Regions from separate parts of the Streptomyces sp. NPDC030798 genome, predicted to be linked through region 1. Evidence: riboswitches for the same ligand, from Rfam matches in the RefSeq annotation. Region 1 holds a riboswitch; the other holds the start of a gene.
What was found. Region 1 has a riboswitch for S-adenosylmethionine ahead of ACZ404_RS17325 (aminotransferase class V-fold PLP-dependent enzyme). Riboswitches for the same ligand answer to the same signal wherever they lie in the genome.
Positions count from the first base shown of each region.

Region 2: it holds a riboswitch for S-adenosylmethionine, as region 1 does, so the genes downstream of both, thrC (threonine synthase) here and ACZ404_RS17325 (aminotransferase class V-fold PLP-dependent enzyme) in region 1, are expected to answer to the same signal.

Region 1 covers NZ_JBVIDR010000007.1:7,219-11,777, forward strand. Annotated here, with positions in the region: gene qcrB (cytochrome bc1 complex cytochrome b subunit) at 1-114, shown strand, start outside; gene trpD (anthranilate phosphoribosyltransferase) at 235-1,299, shown strand; SAM riboswitch class IV at 1,372-1,488, shown strand; gene ACZ404_RS17325 (aminotransferase class V-fold PLP-dependent enzyme) at 1,650-3,029, shown strand; gene ACZ404_RS17330 (Lrp/AsnC family transcriptional regulator) at 3,106-3,387, opposite strand; gene ACZ404_RS17335 (rhomboid family intramembrane serine protease) at 3,384-4,124, opposite strand; gene ACZ404_RS17340 (hypothetical protein) at 4,278-4,517, shown strand; gene ACZ404_RS17345 (NYN domain-containing protein) at 4,554-4,559, shown strand, end outside.
Region 2 covers NZ_JBVIDR010000011.1:189,593-194,151, forward strand. Annotated here, with positions in the region: gene ACZ404_RS25100 (MoaD/ThiS family protein) at 292-567, opposite strand; gene thrC (threonine synthase) at 683-1,969, opposite strand; SAM riboswitch class I at 1,987-2,129, opposite strand; gene ACZ404_RS25110 (glucosyl-3-phosphoglycerate synthase) at 2,302-3,273, shown strand; gene ACZ404_RS25115 (alpha,alpha-trehalose-phosphate synthase (UDP-forming)) at 3,380-4,559, shown strand, end outside.

The sequences.
Region 1 (4,559 bases):
TCCGAGAAGCTGCGCGTCAAGCTCAGCAACGCCTACTACGGCGAGGACAACCAGATCCCGAAGCCGACCGTCGATGAGTACAAGGAGATCACGAGCGGCCACGGCCACCACTGATCCCCGCGTCGCCACGCCACACAGAGGGGCCCCGTCCGGCTTGCGGACGGGGCCCTTCGCCGTGCCCGGGGCTGGATAGGGTGGCATCGGACCGTTTTTCTACGACACCAGGAGCGGCTGATGAGCGCTGTGACCCCCGCTGGAGGCGACACCGCGGCGGGCCGTTCCTGGCCCGAGGTACTGAACGCCCTGCTGTACGGCCGCGACCAGAGCGCGGATGCCACGGCCTGGGCGATGGACCGGATCATGCGCGGCGAGGCCACCGACGCCCAGATCGCCGGCTTCGTGGTGGCCCTCAGGGCCAAGGGCGAGACCGTCGAGGAGATCAACGGTCTCGTGCGCGCGATGTACGCGCACGCCAACGTGATCGAGGTGCCCGGGCGGACGGTGGACGTCGTCGGTACCGGCGGCGACGGTGCCAAGACCGTCAACATCTCCACCATGTCGGCGATCGTCGTCGCCGGCACGGGCGCCACGGTCGTCAAGCACGGCAACCGGGCCGCGTCCTCGGCGTCCGGAGCCTCGGACGTTCTGGAGAAGCTGGGCGTCAACCTGGAGCTGACCCCGGCCCGGGTGGCCGAGGTGGCACAGGAGGCCGGGATCACCTTCTGCTTCGCCATCAAGTTCCACCCGGCGCTGCGCCATGCAGGCGCCGCTCGCGGCCAGTTGGGCATCCGCACGGTCTTCAACGTCCTCGGCCCGCTGACCAATCCCGCCCAGGTGCGGGCCCAGGCGGTCGGGGTGGCGGATCCGCGCATGGCGCCGGTCGTCGCCGGTGTCTTCGCCGAACGCGGCAACTCCGCCCTGGTCTTCCGCGGTGACGACGGCCTCGACGAACTGACCACCACCGCCACGTCCCGCGTGTGGGTCGTCCGGGGCGGCAAGGTCACGGAGGAGACCTTCGACCCGCGCGACGTCGGTATCGAGCTGGTGCCCGTCGAGGCCCTGCGCGGCGGCGACCCGTCGCACAACGCGGAGGTCGCCCGCAGGCTCCTGGACGGCGAGACCGGCCCGGTCCGGGACGCCGTACTGCTGAACTCGGCCGCGGCGCTCGTCGCCCTCGACCCGGGCCCCGGGACGCTGGCCGAGCAGCTCCGGGCCGGCATGGACAAGGCGGCGGAGTCGATCGACTCGGGCGCGGCCAAGCGGGCGCTCGAGCGCTGGGTGGCCGCCAGCAACGCCTGACGGCGCGGGTGCGGTCCCGCGATCCGGACACGAGTTGCGGGACCGCGATCACTTCACGTACGTTCCTGTCCAGGTCATGAGTGACAGCCATTCGGCCCCGGCCGGCTGTCCGGCAACCCTCCGTCCGTGGCGGGGTGCCCCGGGTGAGGACCAGGTCGTAGGCAGCGAGGTCTACGGCAAGCGCGGACCCCTCGCACACCAGGGGTCCTGGTCGTTGAGGGAGCCTTCTGTGAGCAAGCGAATGCGATAGGGCGTAGAGCCCCGCCTCCGCACACCCCTTTCTTCTTTCTCCGTGCTCGAGCCGTACCCGCTCGCGCGGCGATTCACCGTGCCTCTCACAGGAGTTCGCCATGTCTGTCCCCACCGCTGCCGCCACCCGGACCATTTGTGCCCCGCTGCCCGTTCTGGGCGCTGATGTCACCGTCCCGCTCGTCACCGGCGGCGAAGTCACCTACGCGGCCCTCGACTACGCGGCCAGCGCCCCCGCCCTGCAGCGCGTCTGGGACGACGTGGCCGCCTACGCGCCCTACTACGGCAGCGTCCACCGCGGCGCCGGCTACCTCTCCCAGCTCTCCACCGACCTGTTCGAGAACGCCCGGAAGACGGTCGCGCGGTTCCTGGACTGCCGCGAGGACGACCAGCTCGTCTTCACCCGGTCCACCACGGACTCCCTGAACCTGCTCGCCCGCGCCCTGCCCGCCGACTGCCGCGTCTTCGTCTTCGAGACCGAGCACCACGCCTCCCTGCTGCCCTGGCCGGAGGACCGCGTCACCTGCCTCGACGCGCCGCGCACCCCGCAGCAGGCCGTCGAGACCCTGGAGCGCGCTCTCGCCGACCGCGCCGTGTCGATCGAGGGGGGTCACGGCCCGGCCCTGGTCTGCGTCACCGGCGCCTCCAACGTTACCGGCGAGCTGTGGCCGGTGCGTGAACTGGCCGCCGCCGCGCACGCCCACGGCGCCCGGATCGTCCTGGACGCCGCCCAGCTCGCCCCGCACCACCCGGTGTCGGTGCGGGAGCTGGACGTCGACTGGATCGCCTTCTCCGGCCACAAGCTGTACGCCCCGTTCGGCTCCGGTGTGCTGGCCGGCCGCGCCGACTGGCTGGTCGCGGCCGAGCCGTACCTGGCGGGCGGCGGCGCCAGCCGCAAGGTCACCCGGCGCGAGGACGGGTCGGTGGCCGTGGAGTGGCACGAGAGCGCCGCCCGGCACGAGGCCGGCTCCCCGAACGTGATCGGCGCCTACTCGATCGCCTCGGCCTGCAAGGCGCTCACCGAGGCCGGCTGGGACGCCCTGGTCGCCCGTGAGCAGTACCTGATCACCAAGGTGCGCGCGGGCCTGGCCGAGGTCCCGCAGGTGAAGGTGCTGTCCCTCTTCGGCGACGACGCCCCCCGGGTCGGCGTGATCTCCTTCGTGGTCGAGGGCTGGAACAGCTCCCACTTCGCCGCCGCCCTCTCCGCCGAGTACGGCATCGGCGTCCGCGACGGCCTCTTCTGCGCCCACCCCCTGGTCCGCACCCTCCTCGGCACCGACCCCCAGACCCAGGGCACCTGCGGCGCCCCCGAGGCGGCCCCCGGCGAGAAGTCCCTGAACGCCATCCGCCTCAGCTTCGGCGCGGGCACCCCCGACGAACACGTGGACCGGTTCATCAACGCGACCAAGCACCTGATCGCCCACGGCGCGAAGTGGACGTACCACACGGAGAACGGCCGCTGCGTCCCGGCGGTGGGCTGACCGACCCCGAGGGGCGCGGGGCACCCGCGGGCGAACCGCGCCCCGCAGACGCTTGGGCCGTCGGGCGCTCAGGCGGTCAGGAATCCAGCCCGATGGAGAACGCAGCCTCGAGATCGTGCTGCGAGTACGTCCGGAACGCCACGTGCGTGTCCGTGCCCTCCACCCCGGGGATCTTGCTGATCCGCCCCGGAATCACCTCGGCGAGGTCCTCGTGCTCCCGCACCCGCACCATCGCGATCAGGTCGTACGTACCGGTGACGGAGAACACCTCGCTCACCGAATCCAGCGAAGCGATCTGCTCCGCGATCTCCGGGATCCGGTCCACGCTGGTCTTGATCAGAACGATCGCGGTGATCACGGCTGCTTCTCTCCCTCGGTGGCCGGAGCTGGGGCGGCTTTCACTCTAGTCGTACGGAATCGCGCCCACGCGTAGCAGAACCCCAGTCCGAACCCCACCAGGTGCGCCAGGTAGGCCACCCCCGGCCCCTGGCCGGAGCGCCCGGCCGCCATCCACTGCAGCCCTGCCCAGAACGGCAGCACGACCCACGCCGGGAACCGCAGCGGCAGGAAGAACAGGAAGGGGAGGAGACTGGTGACACGGGCGCGCGGGAACAGGTACAGGAACGCTCCGAGGACCGCCGAGATCGCCCCGGAGGCGCCGACCAGCGACTGCTCGGAGGCGGCGTTGGCGGCCGCGTAGCCCAGCAGGGCCAGGTATCCGCAGCCGACGTAGAAGAGGGTGAACTCCACCCGGCCCATCCGTTCCTCGGTCATCACCCCGAAGACGAAGAGGAAGAGCATGTTGCCGAGCAGATGCACCCAGCTGCCGTGCACGAACAGGGCCGTGGCCGGGGTGAGCGCCTGCCGGGCGGACCCCTCGAACAGCTCGGCCGGCACCACCCCCCAGCGCCGGAAGTACGCGCGCTGTGCCGCGAGCAGCCCGTCGCCGGAGCCGTACGCCGGGGTGAGCCCCGAGGCCGGACCCAGGACGAAGATCAGGGAGCACAGGGCGATGAGGCCGTACGTCACCGGTGCCGGGCCGCCCCGCACCGCCCTGAGTGCCCTTCCGGCCGCCGTGCTCCACGTACTGATCATGACTACAGAGCATGACGTAACGGGATGCAAGCTGACAGACCGCCTCGCCGCCGTGGACACACGGGCGGCGAAGAGCCCGCAGGCCGTAGGGTTACGAGCCAGACGCGCCGGGTTGCGGCGCGGACCGATGCGAGAAGGAAGCGAACAGGCACGATGACGGTTCCCCTGCCGACCGCCACGACGCGATGGCGCTGCACCCTCTGCGGCAACCTCACCCGTTTCGATGTGACCCGCTCGTCGAAGGTCGTCGAGTACGTCCACCTCGACCTGGCCGGTGAGCCGAGCGTGGAGGAGCGCGAGGTGGTCAGTGAGACCATCGAGTCGGTCCGCTGCCGCTGGTGCAACGCGGTGGATCAGGTGGAACTCGTGGACAGGCCGGGCGCCGGCTCCTGAGCGGAGCGGGCCCGTACAGGTATTGGGGTGTGACGGATGGTG
Region 2 (4,559 bases), on a different contig from region 1:
TCTGGACGAGAACGATCCGGAATGTGGGGAGAATTCGCCAGACTTCGGGGCAAGTCGGGCTCCACAAAGCGCGCAAATGCCGCAGAAAACCCACGCATTTTGGCTACTTCTTGTGGGCGTGCGGGCGTGAATCCGGGGCTTGCGCCCCGCAGCCGCGGAACGCGTTCCCCAACTGTACCGCGCTCAATCACACAGAATGGCCCCCTCCGTTTCTCTCACGGAGGAGGCCATTCGATGAACAATCGGTAACCGGTGTTACCGAAGGTAATGATCGGTCATTCGGTCAGCCTGTCAGCCACCGGCGACGGCCGGAATGATGGAGACGCCGGCGCCGTCCGGCGTGGCGGTCTGAAGGCCCTGCTCGAAGCGGACGTCGTCGTCGTTGACGTACACGTTGACGAAGCGGCGCAGCTTGCCCTGGTCGTCCAGCACGCGGGCGGCGATCCCCGTGTGGTTCTTCTCCAGGTTCTCGATGACCTCGGCGAGGGTCGCGCCCTCGGCGCTGACCTCGGCCTGGCCGCCGGTGTAGGTGCGCAGGATGGTGGGGATGCGAACGGTCACGCTCACGATGAAACCTCCGGTCGGGGTGTCGCCCCAGGGCGCGGGGCTGGGCTGATGTGCGGCTTCGCCCACGGGGCGCGACCAGCCCCCACCGGCCCGCAGACGCAACGACAGGACGGGACTACTGGGCGAGCCCCGCCTCGCGGAACGAGTCGAGGGTGGGACGAATCGTCGCGGTGAGGCCCGTGCCGGCCACCGCGTCGAGGGTCTTCAGGCCGTCGCCGGTGTTGAGGACGACCGTCGTCTTCGCCGGGTCCAGGACGCCGGCCTTGAGCAGCTTGCGGGTGACGCCGACGGTGACGCCGCCCGCCGTCTCCGCGAAGACGCCCTCGGTGCGGGCCAGCAGCTTGATGGCGTCCACGACCTCCTCGTCCGTCACGTCCTCCACGGCGCCGCCGGTGCGGCGCGCGATGTCGAGGACGTACGGCCCGTCGGCCGGGTTGCCGATGGCGAGCGACTTGGCGATGGTGTTCGGCTTCTGGGGGCGGACGACGTCGTGGCCGGCCTTGAAGGCGGTGGACACCGGGGAGCAGCCCTCGGCCTGGGCGCCGAAGATCTTGTACGGCTTGTCCTCGACCAGGCCGAGCTTGATCAGCTCCTGCAGGCCCTTGTCGATCTTGGTGAGCTGGGAGCCGGAGGCGATCGGGACGACGATCTGGTCCGGCAGCCGCCAGCCGAGCTGCTCGCAGATCTCGTACGCCAGGGTCTTGGAGCCCTCGGCGTAGTACGGCCGCAGGTTGACGTTGACGAAGCCCCAGCCCTCGCCGGCCGGGTCGCCGATCAGCTCGGAGCAGAAACGGTTCACGTCGTCGTAGTTGCCGTCGATGCCGACGAGGTCGCCGCCGTAGACCGCGGCCATGACGACCTTGCCCTGCTCCAGGTCGTGCGGGATGAACACGCAGGAGCGGAAGCCGGCCCGGGCGGCGGCGGCGCCGACCGCGCCGGCCAGGTTGCCGGTGGAGGAGCAGGAGAGGGTGGTGAAGCCGAAGGCGCGGGCGGCCTCCAGGGCCTGGGCGACGACGCGGTCCTTGAAGGAGTGCGTCGGGTTGCCGGAGTCGTCCTTCACGTACAGGCCGCCGGAGACGCCCAGCTCGCGGGCGAGGTTGTCGGCCTTGACGAGCGGGGTCCAGCCCGGGTTCAGGTTCGGCTTGCCGGCCACGTCGGCGGGGACGGGCAGCAGCGGCGCGTAGCGCCAGATGTTCGCGGGGCCCGCCTCGATGCGCGCACGCAGTTCCTCGGTGTCGTAGACCGAGAAGTCGTAGGCGATCTCCAGCGGGCCGAAACACTCCTCGCAGGCGAAGACCGGTCCGAGGGGCACCCGGTGACCGCACTCGCGGCAGCTCAGGGCCGCGGCGGGGCCGAGGTCGACGGTGGGATTGCTGGAGCTTGCAACTGTCTGCACAGCCATGGAGGCGAGGCCCTTTCTCCTCATCTTCCTCACGGCGCACTTCGCCGTGAGACGGATTTGGCACCTTCCCTAGCCGGGAGCCTCGCTCGGAAGACGAGTACCGGCTGGAGGGTTGCCGGGGCTTCATCGGGCCGTGTCCCTCTGCCCCTCTGGATGAGCTGTATGCGGTTGTGGGCGCCGGCGACCCCCGACATGCGATGGTCATCGGCGTTGTTCAAGACTGTAACCGAAGGCCAGGACAGTTGAGATAGTCGTCCGAACCGCGAGATGGATCACAAGGGGACCCCATGGAGTCACCGTGTGTGATCACGAACAGTGAGGAGCCGCAGACCGTGCTGGAAGAAGTCGAGCGCTGGTTGGCCACCCGCTCCTGGTCCGTGGCCGACCGTCCGCTGCACCGCGTCCTGGCCGCCAAGCAGCGCACGGGCCAGTCCGTCTCCGTCGTCCTGCCCGCGCTCAACGAGGAGGAGACGGTCGGCGACATCGTCGCGGTCATCCGCCACGACCTCATGGAGCAGGCTCCACTGGTCGACGAGATCGTCGTCGTCGACTCCGGGTCCACCGACCGTACGTCGGCGGTCGCCGCGGCCGCGGGGGCGCGGGTCGTCCACCGCGACGAGATCCTCCCGCGCATCCCGGCCGTGCCCGGCAAGGGCGAGGTGCTGTGGCGCTCGCTGCTCGTCACCGGCGGGGACATCGTCTGTTTCGTCGACGCCGATCTCAGGGAGTTCTCCTCCGACTTCGTCCTCGGCATCGTCGGGCCGCTGCTGACCGAGCCGGACGTCGACCTGGTCAAGGCGATGTACGACCGCCCGCTCGGCACCGAGCTGGATGCGCCCGCCTCCGGCAGGACCGCCGGGCAGGGCGGCCGGGTCACCGAACTGATGGCCCGGCCGCTGCTGAACATGCACTGGCCCCAGCTGGCCGGGTTCGTCCAGCCGCTGGGCGGCGAGTACGCGGCCCGCCGCACCCTGCTGGAGCAGCTTCCGTTCCCGGTGGGGTACGGCGTGGAGCTGGGCATGCTGGTGGACGCGCTGCATCTGGTGGGCCTGGACGCGCTGGCCCAGGTCGACGTGGGCGTGCGCAAGCACCGCCACCAGGACGGCCAGGCCCTCGGCCGCATGGCGGCGGCCATCTACCGCACGGCCCAGCTCCGGCTGGCCCGCGGCCATCTGATCCGGCCGACCCTGACCCAGTTCGAGCGGGGCGCGGAGGGCTTCGAACCGCGCACCTACTCGGTGGACACGGAGGAGCGGCCGCCGATGGCGGAGATCGCGGAGTACGCGGCGCGGCGGGTGGCCTGAAGGGGCGGCGGAGGACCGTGAGGACGCGCGAGAACGGCTGTATACAGCCCCCTTGCCGGGCTTGCCGTACGTTTGAGCGTTTCCGGGCCGGGCTAGGTTGAGGCGTATGGCTTCCACGCACGGTGCTGAGGTGCTGGTCGCGTCCAATCGCGGCCCGGTTTCGTATGAGGTGCGCGAGGGAGGTTCGCTGCACGCCAGACGGGGCGGTGGCGGGCTGGTCTCCGGGCTGTCGGCCATCGGGCCGGACGCCAACGCGGTCTGGGTGTGCGCCGCGCTCGGCGACGGCGACCGGGAGGCGGTACGGCGGGCCGGCGGCGGGCTGCTGCCCACCGAGGACACCGGCGGGCAGCACGTGCGGATGCTCGGCATCGACCCGGCCGTGCACGCCGACGCCTACAACGGCATCGCCAACTCCGTGCTCTGGTTCGTCCACCACATGCTGTACCAGACCCCGCTGGAGCCGCTGTTCGACGCCGGTTTCCGCCGGCAGTGGGCGTCGTACCAGGCGTACAACCGCGCCTTCGCCGAGGCCCTGGCCGAGGAGGCGGCCGAGGGCGCCGCGGTGCTCGTCCAGGACTACCACCTGGCCCTCGCCCCCCGGATGCTCCGCCAGCTCCGCCCCGACCTGCGCATCGGCCACTTCTCCCACACCCCCTGGGCTCCGCCGGACTACTTCCGGCTGCTGCCCGACGACATCGCGGCCGAGCTGCTCACCGGCATCCTCGGCGCGGACCGGGCGGCATTCCTGACCCGGCGGTGGGCGGACGCCTTCACCGACTGCTGTCACGCCGTGCTCGGCCCCGGCATCCCCTCCGGCACCCGGATCGGCGTGCACGGGCTGGGCGCGGACGCGGACTTCCTGCGCGAGCGCTCGCACCGGGCCGACGTGGACGAACGGATGGCCGCGCTGCGGGCGGAGATCGGCGAGGGGCGCAAGGCCGTCGTCCGGGTGGACCGCACCGAGCTGTCCAAGAACATCGTGCGCGGCCTGCTGGCGTACCGGCAGCTGCTGGAGGACCACCCGGAGTGGCGCGAGCGCGTGGTGCACGTCGCCTTCGCCTACCCCTCGCGGCAGGACCTCGCGGTCTACCGGGAGTACACCGCCGAGGTGCAGCAGGTGGCGCAGGAGATCAATTCCGTGTACGGGACGCCCGGCTGGACTCCGGTGGTGCTGCACGTGAAGGACGACTTCGCGCGTTCGCTGGCCGCCTACCGGCTCGCCGACGTGGCTCTCGTCAATCCCATCCGGGACGGCATGAACCTCGTCGCCAAGGAGGTCCCGATCG